Regions from separate parts of the Pectobacterium artocarpous genome, predicted to be linked through region 2. Evidence: predicted binding sites of a transcription regulator. Region 2 holds the regulator's gene; the other holds the start of a gene.
The links. The regulator ArgR, encoded in region 2, controls arginine synthesis, uptake and breakdown. The targets are predictions, from matches to a motif close to ANTGAATAAAAATACANT.

Region 1 (9,338 bases), on a different contig from region 2:
GCCGTGCAAACAAACGTACTTCAGCTTCTGAAAACATCTCTTCGCATCCGCCTCCCAGCCGCGTTCCCCGTACCGGGCAAGCATCCAGATAATCTATCCCCACAGCCAGCCACAGATGCTGGTGGAGTTGGCGGGTGCCGTTGGTAATGTCGAATCCTTGCCACTTCTCGTTCAGCCAGACTTCTGCCCAGGCATGCATCGCAACATGCTTGGTATCCTGGCTGTATACGTAGCCACTGACATAGCGCGCCGGGATACCCAGGCTGCGGCAACAGGCCAGAAAGACATGAGTATGATCCTGACAAACGCCTTTCTGCATGGCAAACGCGGCAGCGGCGCTATCCTGAACCTGCGTTGCGCCAGGAGTATACGGCATTTTCAACTGCAATTCCGCCATCAGCGTATTCAGGCTTTCTTCCGGCGCATCCTGGCGATAATAACGCTGCGCAAACGCCCGAATATTGTCGTCGGCTTCGGTGAGCGGCGTCATGCGTAAAAAAACCAGCGGTGACAGAGCGTCCTGTTCGTTTGGATTTTCGCTTTCGCCACTGTCGATGATATCAACGACGCCTTCTGCATGAATCGTAATGTCATGGTGTGGGTGGTCGAGCGTTAGCACATGCAACACATTACCATAGGCATCCGTGGTTTGAACGGCGGGAACAGGCAGGGTCAGTTTCCATTCACGTATTCTTTGGTGCGCGGAATCTTGCGGCGTCAGGCGCAGATACTGGGTGCTGAATTTCACTTCTTCATCATAGCGGTAGTGCGTGAGGTGGTTGATGGTCAGTTTCATAACGCCTCCAGATAGGTGTGACGGATGCTGTCAGCCAATTCGTTAATTTTGCCGATAAAGTGGCTGAGATAGGTGGGGAGATCCTGCGCCAAAATGTCGTCCAGCGTGCTGAAACGCAGCTCGACGTGTAGCAGATGGGCAAGCCGCTGCGGCACTCTGGCGCGCTGGCTGCCGATGGCTTCGAGTTGCAGAACCAGATCGCTGACGCAGGCGTGCAGAGAGCGCGGTATGTCCTCACGCAAGACGAGCAGTTCGGTCACGGTTTCCGGGCTGATCGGCTGGCGATAGAGGCTGTGATAGGCTTCGCGGGCGCTCACCGCTCTCAGCAGGGTATCCAGACGATAATACTCACGTACCGGATCGGGGTCGTTATGGAGCTGCTGGTGTTTAATATTCAGTAACTGTGCGGTCGCATAGGCGCGCTCAATCAGCGTACCAAGACGGATAAAACACTGGGCATCATTGCGCAGCAGCGTGCCGAACATCGCGCCGCGAAACAGATGAGAACGCTCTTTTACCCAGTCAAAAAACGCATCAATCCCGATGGTATCCACACCCTGATGCCGCAGATTGCGAATGTCGATGCGGGTAGTATTGATGCATTCCCACACCTCGGAAGAGAGGCTGCCACGTACGGCGTGTGCGTTATTCCACGCCATCTCGATACAGTTGTAGATTCTGCTCGGGTTCTGGTTGTCCAGTGCGAAGAAATTCAGCAGGTTGTTCATGGAAAACTGGGCGTAGCGCTGCTGAAATAATTCATGCGTCATCGTCAGATTTAGCGGCAATGCCAGATCGTGTTGTTGCTGACTGTGGCTCGGCATCATCGAGAGCTTGTAGGTTACATCCAGCACGCGAGCAAGGCTTTCCGCCCGTTCCAGATAGCGAGCCATCCAATACAGTTCACTTGCGGTGCGGCTTAGCATGATTCGTCTCCTTCCATGACCCAGGTGTCCTTGGTTCCACCACCTTGTGAGGAGTTGACGACCAGAGACCCTTCGGTAAGGGCAACGCGTGTCAGGCCGCCGGGAATCAAACGGATTTCCTCGCCGGAGAGGGCGAAGGGGCGAAGATCGATATGACGAGGTGCTAAGCCATCATCGATAAACGTCGGACACGTAGAGAGCGCCAGTGTTTCCTGACCGATATAGTTGTGTGGGTGCGCCAGTAAACGCTGACGGAACGTCTCGATTTCCTGACGTGTCGCGCGTGGGCCGACCAGCATGCCGTAGCCGCCTGCACCGTGGACTTCCTTCACCACCATACTGTCCAGATGATCGAGCACATAGCGGAGATCTTTCGGATCGCGACACTGCCAGGTGGGAATGTTGCTGAGGATCGGTTCTTCAGAAAGATAGAAGCGGATCATCTCTGGCACATAGGGATAAATGGATTTATCGTCGGCAACGCCAGTACCGACGGCATTCGCTAAAACGACGCCACCCGCACGATAAACGGATAAGAGACCGGGTACCCCCAGCATCGAATCGGCGCGAAATGCTAACGGGTCAAGGAAGGCATCATCGACACGGCGATAAATCACATCCACCTGACAAGGCCCTTCTGTGGTGCGCATATAGACGGCACCCGCTTTGACGAACAAATCCGCGCTTTCTACCAGTTCGACGCCCATTTGCTGTGCCAGAAAGCTGTGTTCGAAGTAGGCACTGTTGAAACGGCCCGGCGTCAGCACGACCACGGTGGGATCGTCGACCTGTGTACTTTCACGCAACGTTTGCAGCAGGTAGCTAGGGTAGCGTTCGACGGGAGCGATGTGCTGGCTGGCAAACAAATCCGGGTAGAGACGCATCATCATTTTGCGATTCTCCAGCATATAAGAGACGCCGGATGGGGTACGCAAATTGTCTTCCAGCACGTAATAATTCCCGTCGCTGTTGCGCACCATATCAATGCCGGTGATATGGGCATAAATGTTGTTGTGCAGGTTTACCCCCTGCATACAGGGCTGATATTGCTCGTTCGCCAGCACCTGTTCACGGGGAATAATGCCCGCGTTGAGAATGTGCTGCTGATGATAAATGTCGTAGAGAAACGCGTTCAGCGCCTGTACCCGTTGACGAATACCGCGATCGAGTAATTGCCACTCGTGAGCGGGAATAATGCGCGGTACGCTATCGAACGGTATGAGACGCTCGGTACCGCCTTCTTCGCCATAAACGTTAAAGGTAATACCGACGCGGTGAAAGAGCAGTTCTGCCTGCTCCTTCTTTTGTCGGATGGCCTGCTGGTCGGTTTGCTGTAGCCACTGCCAATAAGAATTGTAGTGTTGACGTTGTTTGCCTTCGGACGAGAGCATCTCGTCGTAATAAGGCGCAGTCGGAAGCTTCATTTTTATCATTGTCATCCCCAGCATCACGCTTAATAGCGATAATAGGACAATGCATAAAATGCGCCATTTTGAAAAAGCACGTTGTTAGCAAATAATGCGAGGAATTTTGCCCTGTATTGGTGCGTAGGGCGACGTGCCTGCACTGAAATGAGGGGAGAAAAGGGCTAAAAATCAACAAGACGCAGCCACGATGGTGCGTCTTGTTAGGGGACGATCAATACAATCCAATACAATCGCAAAAGTTAGCGACGAACGGCGATCGCTTCGATTTCGATCTTCACGTCTTTTGGCAGGCGTGCAACTTCAACGCAAGAGCGGGCCGGGAACGGAGCATCGTGCTCGTTGAAGAAGGCTTCATACGTGGTATTCACCAGAGTGAAGTCGTGCAGGTCTTTCACGAATACCGTGGTTTTCACGATATCGGAAACTTTCAGGCCAGCGGCTTCCACAATCGCCTGGACGTTTTCCAGTGACTGACGGGTCTGAGCGGTGATGTTATCTGCCACCAGACCGCTTTTCGGGTTTACCGGAATCTGGCCAGACGTGATGATCATGCTGCCGAGGTCGACGCCCTGAACATAGGGGCCGATGGCGGCAGGGGCGTGCTCAGTGCTGATAATGCGTGACATGGTATCTCCTTGATGGGGGGTAAAAGGAACACGGACGCCGAATGCCAATCACTCAAGCATGAATTTATAGGGAAACACGGTGATGAGGTTCCCGCAGGGATGCTTCACGCCGTGGTCGCCCCGGTATCTCGATCCTTAAACGATCGGCATTACGCGGACATAGCCATTATTCAAAAAAGCCCCGCCGCAGGCAATGTCCATCGCGGGACAAAGCAGAAAACTAACGATCTTGCAGCACCGCCTGACGCTCAAACTCTTTCTCGCAGTACTTACACTTCAGGTGAACGTCGCCGTCGCGCTGCTTAACGCTGAACGATGAAGATACCGGTTCGCTGCGGCTGATGCAGTTGCTATTCGGGCAGATGAGCACACCAGTAATGTGCTCTGGCAGCGTCGGAACCAGTTTGCGCACAACGTCATAGTCATCAATCTGATTGACGGTAGCCTGCGGTGCGTAGATCGCCAGTTGATTCGCCTGTTGTTCGGTCAGGAAGACGTTTTCGATCTTGATCAGATCTTTACGTCCAAGGTGGTTGGACGGTAAGTTCAGGCCGATCGTGATGCGCTGGTCTGTCGCGGTCAGTTTAAACAGCGTCAGCAGCTTAAAACCCACCTGTGCGGGAATGTGGTCAATCACCGTACCGCGTTTGATCGCTTCAACCTGTAATTTATTATCGTGTGTCATGATGGTTTCTTCCTCTTACAGAACCAGTTCGCGATTCAGGACCAGCGCCAGCAGCGCCTGCCGGGCGTAAATGCCGTTGCCCGCCTGCTGGAAATAATAGGCGTAGGGCGTGGCATCTACATCAATGGTGATCTCATCGACGCGCGGCAGTGGGTGCAGCACTTTCAAATTCGGGCGGGCGCTATGCAGGTCGGCAGCGCGCAGGACAAACTGGGATTTGATGTTGATGTACTCGGACGGATCCAGACGCTCTTTCTGCACGCGCGTCATGTACAGTATATCCAGCTCGCTGACGACATCTTCAATGCTGTTATGCAGGCTGTAAGCAATATTTTTCTCTTTCAGCATGCTCAGAATATAGTCCGGCATCGCCAGTGCATCCGGAGCGATGAAGTAGAAACGGTTACCTTCAAACTTCGCCAGCGCCTGCGTGAGTGAATGCACGGTGCGGCCGTATTTCAAATCACCGACCATCGCGATATTGATGTTGTTCAGCCGACCTTGCGTTTCCTGAATGGTGAATAAATCGAGCAGCGTCTGCGTCGGGTGCTGGTTTGCGCCATCACCTGCATTTAATACCGGAATACCGTTGGAGAACTCAGTCGCAAGACGGGAAGCACCTTCCTGCGGGTGACGCATCACGATGGCATCCACGTATTGACCGATCACGGAAATGGTGTCGGCCAGCGTTTCGCCCTTTTTCCCTAGCGATGTGTTGTTGCTGTCGGCAAAACCGACGACGGAGGCGCCGAGACGATGCATCGCGGTTTCAAAGGATAAACGCGTTCGGGTGGAGGCTTCGAAGAAACAGCTGGCAATCACTTTATGTTTTAACAACTCCGGCTGGGGCTTGGCTTTCAGGCTGGCGGCGACACGCAGCGTCAGTTCCAAATCTTCCCGACTGAGGTCATTAATCGAAATAATATGTTTTTGATAGAGCGGATTGACCATGTTGTCTTTCTCCTCACGAGTAAACAGGAAATGTCGTATCTGGCTGCCCGAGCTGTCGGCAAAAATGCCTGATTTGCTTGTTGATGCCACAACGTGACGACCTGCAAGGGGGACGTTGTGGACGATAGGGCACAAAAAAAAGCCCCTCATTGAGGGGCTTTCTTAATGGAATGATTGAGCAACGGAAAGGAAAACGCTGGCTGGCTGCCGGATGGCAGTTGTGGTTGAGAACCAACATAAGCAGCGGATGTTTTGGTGTAACGACGCATGACCCCTCCCGGCAAACTGTCGGGAATTATACGCGCCGACTAGGCTATTTCAAGCAGAAAACGTGGTTTTTTACGCATCGCAATCGGTTGCGGATAGGGTGCGGCATGCATAACGTACGCAGAGGGAAGGTAGTCGATGAGGAAGAGTGGTGGGCAGTTCACTTTTTTGTATTAACGCGCTGGCGGTGGGCATATTTGGAGAGTATAAGGATTATAAAATAGGGTTTCATTTTTTCTATCAACGGGGTTTTTTATGATTACTGGTAATGTCCACCACCTTGAACTGGTGTCTTATCTACCAGCCAAACTGCGTGAAGCAATTGAATACGTGAAGCAAAATATTACGGCAGACACGCCGCTGGGCAAGCATGATATTGAGGGCAACAGCGTGTTTGTGCTGATCTCTAACGACAGCACCGATCTGCTGGAAAAACGCCGTGCTGAGTATCATGCCAAATATCTGGACATCCAGATTGTGCTGTCCGGTGTGGAAGGGATGACCTTCAGTAACCTGCCAGCGGGCAATCCGGATACCGATTGGCTGGCGGATAAAGACATTGCCTTCCTGGCTGCGGGCGAGCAGGAAAAACAGTTTGTGATGCAGGAAGGGGATTTTGTTGTTTTCTTCCCAGGTGAAGTGCACAAACCGCTGTGTGCCATTGGCGAGCCAGCATACGTGCGCAAAGCCGTGGTGAAAATCGACGCGTCGTTGGTGGGATAAACCGCCGTGAAGCCTATCCCTCCCCATGCTGGGGAGGGAAGTAAACCTTAATCTTACGCCAGTGTGGCGACCATCACCGCTTTAATGGTGTGCATGCGGTTTTCTGCCTGATCGAACACGATGCTGTGCGCGGATTCGAAGACCTCATCCGTGACTTCCATTCCACCGTGCAGACCATACTGTTCCGCCATTTGCTGACCCATTGTCGTCTGATCGTCATGGAACGCGGGCAGACAGTGCAGAAACTTCACCTGCGGGTTACCCGTCGCGGCGATCATCGCCATGTTCACCTGATACGGTTTTAGCAGCGCGATACGCTCCTGCCAGGTCTCTTTCGGTTCCCCCATGGAAACCCAAACGTCGGTATAAATGAAATCTGCGCCCGCGACGCCTGCGGCGATATCTTCCGTCAGCGTAATGCTGCCGCCGGTTTGTTCTGCCGCAGCCTGACACTCCGCCACCAGACCGGCGTCCGGCCAGCAAGCTTTTGGCGCAACGAGGCGTAAATCCAACCCGGTCAGCGCCGCCGCTTCCAGCATGGTGTTGCCCATGTTGTTACGCGCATCGCCCGCGTAGACGAGCGTCATCTCTGATAGCGGTTTACCCGGCAAATGCTCCTGCATCGTTAGCAGATCCGCCAGCAGCTGCGTGGGGTGGAATTCGTTCGTCAGCCCGTTCCACACCGGCACGCCCGCGTGTTGCGCCAGCATTTCGACAATCTGCTGGCCGTAGCCGCGATATTGAATGCCGTCGTACATTCTTCCCAGTACGCGAGCGGTATCTTTGATGGATTCTTTATGGCCAATTTGGCTGCCGCTTGGGCCGAGATAGGTCACTTGCGCACCCTGATCGTATGCAGCAACTTCGAAAGAGCAGCGAGTACGAGTCGAATCTTTTTCGAAGATGAGTGCGATGTTTTTACCTTGTAGGCGGCGGACTTCTGTCCCGTTTTTTTTATCGGCTTTCAGTTTCGTTGACAGGGCTAAAAGATTGGCAATGTCTGCGGGGGTAAAATCCATTAACCTTAAAAAATGACGCTTATAGAACGGTTGCATGATGTACATCTCCATGTGGCTCAACACTATCCCCGTCATACTTCAAGCTGCATATGCGTTGGCTTCTCTTACTCACCTCAGCCACTTACTTGGGTAAGCTCCTGGGGATTCGTGCGGTTGCCGCGTTACGATGCTCATTACTGAGCATCGCCCTAAAGGGCTAACGCTTCGCGTTGTTCAAAACGTTAACGTTTTGTCCTGCAACTCGAATTATCTAGGGCATGTCAATTGGATAAAAAAACTATCGATTGAATTAAAATTCACTTTATATGTGTAATTATTCAAATTCAAGTGGTGATATCAAACTTTGTGGTGGAGCAAGCCGCAGGGCTGTGGGACAATAAGCAATATTACGTCGATTAATGAGGACTGAGGCATGGCAAACCGCGAATTACTGGAAGAGCAACGGGAAGAGACACGCCTGATCATCGAAGAACTGCTGGATGACGGCAGCGATCCTGACGCGCTCTATACCATTGAACACCATTTCTCTGCTGAGAAGTTTGAAGTGCTGGAAAAAGTCGCTGTAGAAGCCTTTAAGATGGGCTATGAAGTGACGGATGCGGAAGAGCTGGAAGTGGAAGATGGTGTGTTGCTGATGTGCTGCGATGCTATCAGTGAAGTTGCGCTAAATGCGGAGCTGATCGACGCACAGGTAGAACAGCTACTGGCGCTGGCAGAACGCCACGGTGTGAATTACGACGGTTGGGGCACCTACTTCGAAGATCCAGATGGTGAAGGCGAAGAAGACGGGGATGATGAAGATTTTTATGACGAAGACGATGACGGTAAACGCCATTAAGTCATTAATCTCGAAGAACACGCCTCACTAAATGCCGCAGGAACACCCTGCGGCGTTTTTTACTCGGCATGACAACGCCTTATTACCGTACTTTCAGTCTATTACAGCACCTTCAGCATTGTTACTTCACAATCGATGTGGCCCGTGTTGCCCATTGCGTGCGGAATCGGCTCGAAGCCCAATGACTCATACAGCCGGATCGCGCTGGTCAGATGGCCAGTTGTTTCCAGATAACAGCGGCGAAAGCCGTGCTGACGTGCAAAATCAAGCGCCTGTATCGCTAACTGACGCGCCAGCCCTTTGCCGCGCGCGACGGGCAGGAAATACATTTTCTGCAATTCGCACACATCTTCTTCACCTGCAACCAGAGGCGCAATGCCGCCTCCGCCAACCACGCGGCCTTCGTATTCAATCACCCAGTAGGCGCTTTGCGGCTGACTATATAGTGCAAACAGCGCGTCCAGATTAGGATCGGAAACGGTGTAGCCTTTATCGGCCGTCAAACCAAATTCGGCGGAAACCTGACGAATGACCTGAGCGATAGCAGCATCGTCTCGCGCGGTGATGGAGCGTACCTGAAGATTGGCGGAGGTCGCGGTTGTCATAATACGTACTCTTGTTCCTACGGTTTACAAGGGGAATGATTCTGGTCGATTGTAATACCATTTCAGGCCACATTGATGCAACGCCTATACCCGTTCTTCCTGCTGTGCTTCGAGTGGTATCTGTGATGATTTTTATTCCATATCCACACTAACACGCTAGCATTTTCTACTGTTAAAGCCATAACATGACACCGTGAAACTCGGATTATCTAAAATATAAGTAAAATTTCCTGCAATATCTCAAGATATAAATATCTAGGAACGCTATTCCTTACGATTTATAAGACTATGAGGTTGTTTAATTACTGTTAGCTTTTATTTTTGTCGTTAACAAGACATGACTAAATAAGCCGATTTTTTTATGCCAGTAACGATTTTAAGCGTTTTATTAGGCTTATTTATTTTAGGATGAAAGGTCTATGACTATGAATACTTCAGAAAATAATACGCAGCATCGCGTGAAGTTTCATGGTAA
Region 2 (9,338 bases):
TCCATGAAGCCATGGTTTCAAGCTGCTTGCGGTACTTGCTGTCGCGATATTTTTCCAACAGCAGACCCATGTTCATTCCCGGGCTGGCGTTGCAGGTTTTCACCAAATCCTGAAACAGCGATAAACCAGCCACTTTGTCTTCTTCAACGCCTTCCAGCGCGAGGTCAGGAACCTCTACCGCCAGCCTGGGGTTTTGTACTAAAAGTCCTATAAGTATACGCATAGTTGTGACTTTTAGTTGCGGTGGCTGGTAAGGCTGCGCCTGCTCTGCCACTTTGGGCAGTAGCCTGTCCAACTGGCTGTCGTCCAAAATACCCAGCTTGTTGCCGAGCTGCTGGCGCAAATACAACCGCAGCGTTTCTCCTGGTACCTGGCCTATCAGCGGCAGCGCCAGCGTACTGAGCTTGGTACGGCCATCGGGCGAACTCATGTCTACCTGCTGTTGTAGCGTCTCAAACAGAAACTGCGACAGCGGCAGGGCATGTTCCATACGCTGTTCAAAGGCGGCTTTGCCTTCTTTACGCACCAGTGTGTCGGGATCTTCACCGTCCGGCAGAAACATAAAGCGTAGCTGACGGCCATCGTTCAAATAGGGTAGCGCAGTTTCCAGCGCACGCCATGCGGCTTCACGTCCGGCACGGTCCCCGTCGTAACAACACACCACCAAATCTGTGGCGCGAAATAGTAACTGAATGTGATCGGCGGTTGTTGAAGTACCCAGCGACGCTACCGCATAATCAATGCCAAACTGCGCCAGCGCCACCACATCCATATAGCCTTCAACAACCAAGAGCCGCTTTAGCTCTGCGTGGCTTTGCTGCGCTTCATACAGGCCATACAACTGGCGACCTTTGTGAAAAATCTCTGTTTCCGGCGAGTTAAGGTACTTTGGCGTACCGTCGCCTAATACTCGACCGCCGAACGCAATCACTCGCCCCCGTTTATCGCGGATGGGGAACATTACTCGCTCGCGGAAGCGATCGTACGTTCGGCCTTGATCGTTAGTCACCAGCATGCCAGCATCGTTCAATGTGCTGCGGTCATCATTATTGCGGCCAAAGCGTTTTAAGACGTTATCCCAGCCGGGCGGGGCAAAGCCGATCGCAAAATGGCTGATAACCTCTGCGCTTAAACCGCGCTGTTGCAGATACTGCGACGCTGGCGTACCGGCTGACTGGCTTAGTGCTTGTTGATAGAACCCGCTGAGCTGTCCCATCAATTCGTACAGACTTTGCCGCTGGTGACGCTCTAATTGGGTTGGGCCAGTGCCCCTTTCATAAGGCACTTCGAGGCCGTATTGGGTGGCCAGTTCTTCAATGGTTTCAACGAATTCGAGACGATCGTAATTCATCAAAAAGTCAATGGCGTTGCCGTGTGCGCCACAACCAAAACAGTGGTAGAACTGTTTGTCACCGTTTACGGTGAATGAGGGGGTTTTTTCGTGATGGAATGGACAGCACGCATGGTAGTTTTTGCCCTGCTTTTTCAGTTTGACGCGCGCGTCAATGAGATCGACGATGTCGGTACGCACCAGCAGGTCATTAATAAATACGCGTGGGATTCGTCCAGCCATAAGCCCCTGATGTATATCTTTCTGTAAGGTGGTTACATTGGATATAGCTTATAAACGACAACAAGCCGCGCTTCCTTTCGGAAAGCACGGCCTTCGTATGCAACTGCTAAGTCTGCGGATTAATCACGCGTTGGAGGGAAACCCTCCTGAAAATTAATACAGACGAGTGCGGCGTGCGTTTTCTCGAGCCAGTTTCTTAGCGTGGCGTTTCACTGCAGAAGCTTTAGCGCGCTTACGTTCGGTCGTTGGTTTTTCATAAAACTCACGACGACGAACTTCAGCCAAAACACCTGCTTTTTCACAGGAACGCTTGAAGCGACGCAGAGCTACGTCGAACGGCTCGTTTTCACGTACTTTAATTACCGGCATGTGCCTCTCACCTCAATAAATTCGGTTTGCCGCTGGCCTTGTGCCAGCCTTTTCAAAATGGTGCGGAATTCTACTGCAAACGTGGCGTCTTTGTAAAGCATTGCGGTGATCATAAAACACCCAGCCGTGGCCAGCGCAGAAATCAGGGCACTTATGATAGACTATCCACAGTTTGAAGCAAGCGGCATTCACCGGCGCTTGTATCGCTATCAACGTAGGAACAGCAATGCGCGTATTGGGTATCGAAACATCCTGTGATGAAACCGGCGTGGCTATTTATGACACCGAAGCCGGTTTACTCGCTAATCAGTTATACAGCCAGGTTAAATTACATGCGGATTACGGCGGCGTAGTGCCTGAGCTTGCCTCCCGCGATCACGTGCGTAAAACGGTCCCGTTAATTCAGGCGTCGCTGCGTGAGGCCGGATTACAGGCTGGCGATATCGATGGTGTGGCTTACACCGCTGGCCCTGGTTTGGTGGGCGCGCTATTGGTAGGCGCGACAGTAGGTCGCTCTCTGGCATTTGCCTGGGGTGTACCGGCGATCCCTGTACACCATATGGAGGGGCATTTGCTGGCGCCGATGCTGGAGGATAACCCACCGGCGTTTCCCTTCGTCGCGCTGCTGGTTTCTGGAGGCCATACACAGCTTATCAGTGTGACGGGCATTGGTGAATACCGTTTGTTGGGCGAATCGATTGATGACGCGGCGGGCGAAGCATTTGATAAGACGGCGAAACTGCTGGGGCTGGATTATCCTGGAGGCCCTATGTTGTCGAAAATGGCGCAGGCGGGTGATCCGCAGCGCTTTACGTTTCCTCGCCCAATGACCGATCGTCCTGGTCTGGATTTCAGCTTCTCTGGACTAAAAACGTTTGCTGCCAATACGATTCGTAGCAATGGCGATGACGATCAAACGCGTGCCGATATTGCCCGCGCATTTGAAGATGCCGTTGTAGATACGCTGGCGATAAAATGTCGTCGTGCGTTGGATGAAACTGGCTTTAAACGGCTGGTCATGGCGGGGGGCGTAAGCGCTAACCGGACGCTGCGCCAGCGTTTAGGCGACGTCATGGCGAAACGTGGCGGCGAGGTGTTTTATGCGCGTCCTGAATTCTGTACGGATAATGGCGCGATGATTGCTTATGCCGGCAGTGTTCGTCTGGTCCACGGGGCGAGTCAGACGCTGGGCGTATCTGTTAGACCACGTTGGCCGTTGGCTGAATTACCTGCGGTGTGAGTCTTTGGATGATAATCGCTACGTGTAGTTAGCCTACACGTAGCAAAAACAGTCGGGGCGCGTGAGTTACAGCTCTTGTTCGAAGAGCACCAGAATAGCTTCGTAAAGCTGTTTGACGCTGAAGCCTCTTGCCGGGGTGGTGAAGATAGTGTCATCCCCTGCTATGGTGCCGAGAATCCCTTCGGACTTCCCGAGCGAGTCCAGCAGGCGGGCAATGAGCTGTGCGGCTCCAGGGCTGGTATGGATGACGATGACCGCGTCGTTATAGTCTACGTCCAGCACAAGATTCTTCAACGGGCTGGATGTGGTAGGAACACCGAGTTCCGCTGGGAGACAATACACCATCTCCATCTTGGCATTACGTGTGCGCACGGCACCAAATTTTGTTAGCATGCGTGAGACCTTGGATTGGTTGATGTTTTCAAATCCTTCGTCTTGCAATGCCTGAACAATCTCACTTTGAGAACTGAACTTCTCTTCCTTTAACAGCGCCTTGAACGCTTTAACGAGGTCTTCTTGTTTTGTCGAATTTCGCATTCTGCACCGGATCAATTGTTATGGTTAATCCTTCTATTATGCAGTTGTGTGAATTTTTATGCAATTAAATTGCGTATAACTCCAGTCTATTTACTCAGATATGTGCTAGTCGCTGTTTTCACAAAAATTCGGTCTTCGAGTCGTCCGAAAAATGTGTCCTGCGTCACATAAAAGTAAATTAAATGTTATCAAAATGATGTTGTTTAGACGCCGTTGATCGGTGTAATGTAGCGCACAGGTTAATTGCTCGTGAATGAACACCGCATTATAGCTCAATAGCTTATTAACTTTACTTACCTTTCAAATGAATGGTTGTTTTTGATTTATTATTAGAGACATAGCGTATTTTTTGGCTCTCATGTCATTTGCAGAAAGATGAGTAGACTGATCTTATCCCCATTTTTATATTCTGTTTATAACCAAATGAATTCACGGCACTTTTTTATTTTACGATAATAAGGAGTTTAGGATGAAAGTTGCAGTTCTCGGAGCAGCAGGTGGTATCGGTCAGGCACTCGCACTCCTCCTCAAAACCCAGCTTCCTTCAGGTTCAGAACTATCCCTTTACGATATTGCTCCGGTCACGCCGGGTGTTGCTGTCGATCTGAGCCACATTCCTACAGCTGTGAAGATCAAAGGCTATAGCGGTGAAGATGCTAAACCTGCGCTTGCTGGTGCAGATATTGTGCTGATCTCCGCCGGTGTGGCACGTAAGCCAGGTATGGATCGCTCCGATCTGTTTAACGTCAATGCTGGCATTGTACGTAACCTGGTTGAACAAATTGCCGTTACCTGTCCGAAAGCGTGCATTGGTATCATCACCAACCCAGTGAACACGACCGTTGCCATCGCAGCAGAAGTGCTGAAAAAAGCGGGCGTGTATGACAAAAACAAACTGTTCGGTGTCACAACGTTGGATATCATCCGTTCCAATACATTCGTTGCTGAGCTGAAAGGCAAACAGCCGCAGGATATTAATGTGCCGGTTATCGGTGGACACTCTGGTGTGACGATTCTGCCACTGCTGTCTCAGGTGCCTGGCATCAGCTTCAGCGAGCAGGAAGTGGCCGATCTGACCAAGCGTATTCAGAATGCAGGCACCGAAGTTGTTGAAGCCAAAGCGGGTGGCGGATCGGCAACGTTGTCTATGGGTCAGGCTGCTGCACGTTTTGGTCTGTCTCTGGTACGTGCACTGCAAGGTGAAAGTGGCGTGGTGGAATGTGCATACGTTGAAAGTGATGGCGAGCACGCCCGCTTCTTTGCTCAACCTATTCTGTTAGGTAAAGACGGCGTTGTAGAGTGTAAAGACATCGGTGCATTAAGTGCTTTTGAGCAAAACGCGCTTAACAGCATGCTGGACACGCTGAAGCAAGATATTGAGTTGGGCGAGACGTTCATCAAGAACTAGTCATTGCGGTTGCTAACAATACGCAGAGTGAAAAGCCGGAGATGTCAATCTCCGGCTTTTCTTTTTTTAATCGGGACGGATGAGTTTTTTTCTGTCGATAAGCTCATTGGTTTCCGGATCATAGTACCGGCTGGGCCAAATCTCTGAAGGGTGAATATTCAACGCATCGGCAATAAGCCATTCCCCCTTGGGCCAGGGCCGTGAGAGCGCGTTAGCGAGTGTAGATGAGCTTAATCCGGCCGCTCGCGATACTGCCGCCAGCGTCGTGTTTTTCTTGCGCAGTGCAGCAATGATATCAGCGGGATGCCAGTCTTGTTTCCTTAAAATCATAATCCTTCCCTTATTTGCTATAAGACGACTGTAGATTAGTGGTATAAATAACGGATGTTAGTTATATGCCGAGCTAACATGACATTATTATTTGGAAATAATATAGCATCAATTTTCTTTAAATTTCTCAATTAATTTCCAAATGAGCGCGTTTTTGTTAGGGATGGCACTATCAGGATGAAAGGCAATGAAAAAAGAGTGGTTTGCTACCAGCGAATTGGTTGGAGTAGGCGGCCTTCCGAAATCAAGACAAGGATTGAATAAGCGCGCCCGTGAGGATGGATGGGAGAAGCGTCGCCGTAAAGGCGTCCAGGGAAGAGGAGTGGAGTACTCAATTCACAGTTTGCCGGATACGGTAAAAAAATCCCTATTACTCGAAATCGAGCCTTCCGCCTATTCGGCGAAGCAGCCTGCTGCCTTGGCAGTATGGATGCAGATTTATCAGCAACTATCTGAAAAAGAAAGAGATGCATTGATCGCTTATATCCTTCGAGTCGGCGTATCAAGTACGCTGAGCCAGTTGGGTATTATACCGTCGGATGAAGAACCTATCTCACCAATGGAGATTGACTGAGTCATCGAAAGTGGGTTTTCCGATTGCCAATCTGTGGTGAAGAAGGAACCTACATTTTCTTTCGGTTTACCGTATTGCTCTGGCCGTGATGTTTCAGCATTGCACTGGGTTTGATCATTTCTTTTATTGCTTAGGTGTATCGGTAACGTGTAAAAGTTAGCGGTTTAGGTAATTATAGTCTATTATATGGAAACTTTTGGGCGAGTTGACGTAATGCCTGTTCAAAACAAACAAGGGAGTGACGAGTATGGACAAAGAATGGTTTGCAACAAGTGAGCTGGTTGGAGTCGGTGGGTTACCTAAGTCACCGCAAGGACTAAACAAACGAGCGCGAGACGACGGTTGGGAAAAGCGCAGGCGGAAAGGGGTTCAAGGGCGTGGTGTTGAATATTCTATTCGCAGTTTGCCGAACGAGGTCAGGAATTCTCTGCTGGTAAAAGAGAATCCGCCAACAGAATATTATCGCATCGATAATGAGTCGACCCTGCTGTCATCGTGGGTGCATATTTTCCATCAACTTTCCGTTGATGAACGAACCCGCCTGATCAATTTCATTTTGCGTGAAGGGACGATAGCAGTGTTGTCTCGGCTGGATGATGTACCCATCGACCAGACTGCTTAGTCTGCGAACGAGTAGCGCTGCTTTGCAGCGCTACTTAGATTTCGTTAACTCAGTTATGGTTAACGATCTCATCAGAGCAATATCTCACACCACGATTAGAAATCACGCTGTACAGCTAAGTGGGCAAGGCCTTCGAGCGCTATGCGGTACGGTGTTTCTGGTAGCTGCTGTAATGCGCTGATTGCTTTATCTGCCTCTTCTTCAGCACGTTGGCGCGTATAATCAAGTGAGCCACATTGCTGCATGGTGGCAAGCACCAGTTCCAGCAGATGGCGCCCGTTTCCTTCTTCAATCGCTTTGCGAATTAGCGAGCTCTGTTCTGAATTACCATTACGCATAGCGTGCAGTAGCGGCAGTGTTGGTTTGCCCTCATTGAGGTCGTCGCCCGTGTTTTTGCCCAAGGTCTTGCCGTCTGCGCTGTAATCAAGCAGGTCGTCAATTAACTGGAACGCGGTGCCCAGGTAGCGGCCATAGTCCTGGAGCGCTTTTTCTTGCTCTGGCGTCGCGCCTGCGAGGATGGATGAGGATTGTGCAGCGGCTTCGAATAAACGTGCCGTTTTGCTGTAAATGACGCGCATGTAACTTTCTTCGGTAATATCCGGGTCGTTGCAGTTCATTAACTGCAAGACTTCGCCTTCCGCAATCACGTTTACCGCTTCGGACATCAGCGCCAGAACGCGTAACGATTCGAGGCTGGTCATCATTTGGAAGGCGCGGGTATAGATGAAATCTCCAACGAGTACGCTTGCCGCGTTGCCAAAGGCAGTATTAGCCGTCGCTTTACCCCGGCGCATGTCAGATTCGTCTACCACGTCATCATGTAGCAGCGTTGCGGTATGGATAAATTCGATCAGTGCGGCAACAGTGACATGTTTATCACCGTTATAATTGAGGGCTCTGGCGGCTAGAACAGCAATCATTGGGCGTATACGTTTTCCACCGCCGCTGATGATGTAATGTCCAAGTTGGTTGATCAAAACGACGTCGGAATTCAGTTGTTCAAGAATGACGTTATTAACAGCTGCCATATCCTGCGCGGTTAATGTTGTAATTTGTTTTAGATTCATGGTTTGTGCCAACGTATGTCTTCAACACTGCCGTAAGATTGCTGTTGCATATCGGCAAGATGGAACTTATTGCGCCGATTGTACTTGAAAAATGAGAGAGATAAACGGCAGTTCATACGTTGTATTCTTTTTCTTCACATCCGTTGATTATACACTTGTCATCCGCAGTATTTTTGCGTAGAATTCGCGCCCTATTATGAATGTTTATAGCGCACTCTGAAAACCTATGGTGGGTGCGCGGAAAGCGGAGTTTTATATGTACGCAGTTTTCCAAAGTGGTGGTAAACAACACCGAGTAAGCGAAGGTCAAACCGTTCGCTTGGAAAAGCTGGACATCGCAACTGGTGAAGCCGTTGAGTTTGACCAAGTTCTGATGGTTGCTAATGGTGAAGAAATCAAAATCGGCGTTCCTTTCGTCGATGGCGGTAAAATCAAAGCTGAAGTTGTTGCTCATGGTCGTGGCGAAAAAGTGAAGATCGTTAAGTTCCGTCGCCGTAAACACTACCGTAAGCAAGCAGGCCACCGTCAGTGGTTCACTGACGTGAAAATTACCGGCATCAGCGCTTAAGATTAGGAGAGCGGATTAAATGGCACACAAGAAAGCTGGCGGTTCAACCCGTAACGGTCGTGACTCTAACGCACAACGTCTGGGCGTAAAACGTTTTGGCGGCGAAAGTGTACTGGCTGGTAACATCATCGTTCGTCAACGTGGTACCAAATTCCACGCAGGAACTAACGTTGGTTGCGGAAAAGACCACACTCTGTTTGCTTTGACTGATGGTAAAGTTCAGTTTGAAGTTAAAGGCCCAAAAAACCGTAAATATATCAGCATCGTTGCTGAATAATTTTTCGCGTTAGGTCTTACGGATTCAAGCCCCGCAATTCTTTGCGGGGCTTTTTACATTCTGATTCTGACTAAACCATCTGGGTAAGTATGAATACTAAACAGCAGACGGGGATCGGTCTTTGTCTGGCGCTGACTACGGCAGTTTGCTGGGGGGCGTTACCGATAGCCATGAAACAGGTTCTGGTGGTAATGGAACCTTATACGATTGTTTGGTATCGCTTTTTTATCGCTTCGATTGGACTCGGCATTATTCTGTCATACCGTAAGAATTTACCGCCGATGCGGGTTTTCCTGCATCGGCGTTGGTGGATTCTGCTACTGATTGCAACCGCTGGGTTATTAGGCAATTTTGTTTTCTTTAGCTCGTCTCTGCAATATCTGAGTCCGACTGCGTCTCAGGTTATTGGGCAGCTTTCTCCTGTTGGTATGATGTTCGCCAGTGTACTTATCCTAAAGGAAAAGATGCGTGGCACACAGGTCATTGGCGCGATCATGCTGATCTGTGGCCTGATCTTGTTCTTTAATACTAGCCTGATTGAGATTTTTACCCGGCTGACGGACTACACGCTGGGCGTGCTGCTTGGCATCTGTGCCTCGTCGGTATGGGTATCCTATGGTGTAGCGCAGAAGGTGTTGCTGCGGCGTCTGACATCACAGCAAATTTTGTTTCTGCTGTATGTGCTGTGTGTCGTCTTCATTACGCCTTTTACCAAGCTTGAAGTTATCTTCCAACTGAGCAACTGGCAGCTTATTTGCCTGCTATTCTGCGGT

Region 1: argF (ornithine carbamoyltransferase) is a predicted target of ArgR. The motif match lies at 7,704-7,721, and genes of this name have one in related genera.

What each region holds. Positions count from the first base shown of each region.
Region 1 is NZ_JBJXVK010000030.1:20,047-29,384, forward strand. Features, by position in the region: gene ACKQAD_RS17760 (transglutaminase family protein) at 1-796, opposite strand, end outside; gene ACKQAD_RS17765 (alpha-E domain-containing protein) at 793-1,722, opposite strand; gene ACKQAD_RS17770 (circularly permuted type 2 ATP-grasp protein) at 1,716-3,155, opposite strand; gene ridA (2-iminobutanoate/2-iminopropanoate deaminase) at 3,389-3,775, opposite strand; gene pyrI (aspartate carbamoyltransferase regulatory subunit) at 3,996-4,460, opposite strand; gene pyrB (aspartate carbamoyltransferase) at 4,476-5,411, opposite strand; gene ACKQAD_RS17790 (NanQ anomerase/TabA/YiaL family protein) at 5,934-6,401, shown strand; gene argF (ornithine carbamoyltransferase) at 6,455-7,456, opposite strand; gene rraB (ribonuclease E inhibitor RraB) at 7,833-8,258, shown strand; gene ACKQAD_RS17805 (GNAT family N-acetyltransferase) at 8,360-8,863, opposite strand; partial or broken gene ACKQAD_RS17810 (hypothetical protein) at 9,289-9,338, shown strand, end outside.
Region 2 is NZ_JBJXVK010000016.1:57,030-66,367, forward strand. Features, by position in the region: gene dnaG (DNA primase) at 1-1,573, opposite strand, end outside; gene rpsU (30S ribosomal protein S21) at 1,727-1,942, opposite strand; gene tsaD (tRNA (adenosine(37)-N6)-threonylcarbamoyltransferase complex transferase subunit TsaD) at 2,169-3,182, shown strand; gene argR (transcriptional regulator ArgR) at 3,249-3,719, opposite strand; gene mdh (malate dehydrogenase) at 4,189-5,127, shown strand; gene ACKQAD_RS11915 (helix-turn-helix domain-containing protein) at 5,194-5,457, opposite strand; gene ACKQAD_RS11920 (DNA-binding protein) at 5,645-6,031, shown strand; gene ACKQAD_RS11925 (DNA-binding protein) at 6,279-6,653, shown strand; gene ispB (octaprenyl diphosphate synthase) at 6,749-7,720, opposite strand; gene rplU (50S ribosomal protein L21) at 7,977-8,288, shown strand; gene rpmA (50S ribosomal protein L27) at 8,308-8,565, shown strand; gene ACKQAD_RS11945 (DMT family transporter) at 8,655-9,338, shown strand, end outside.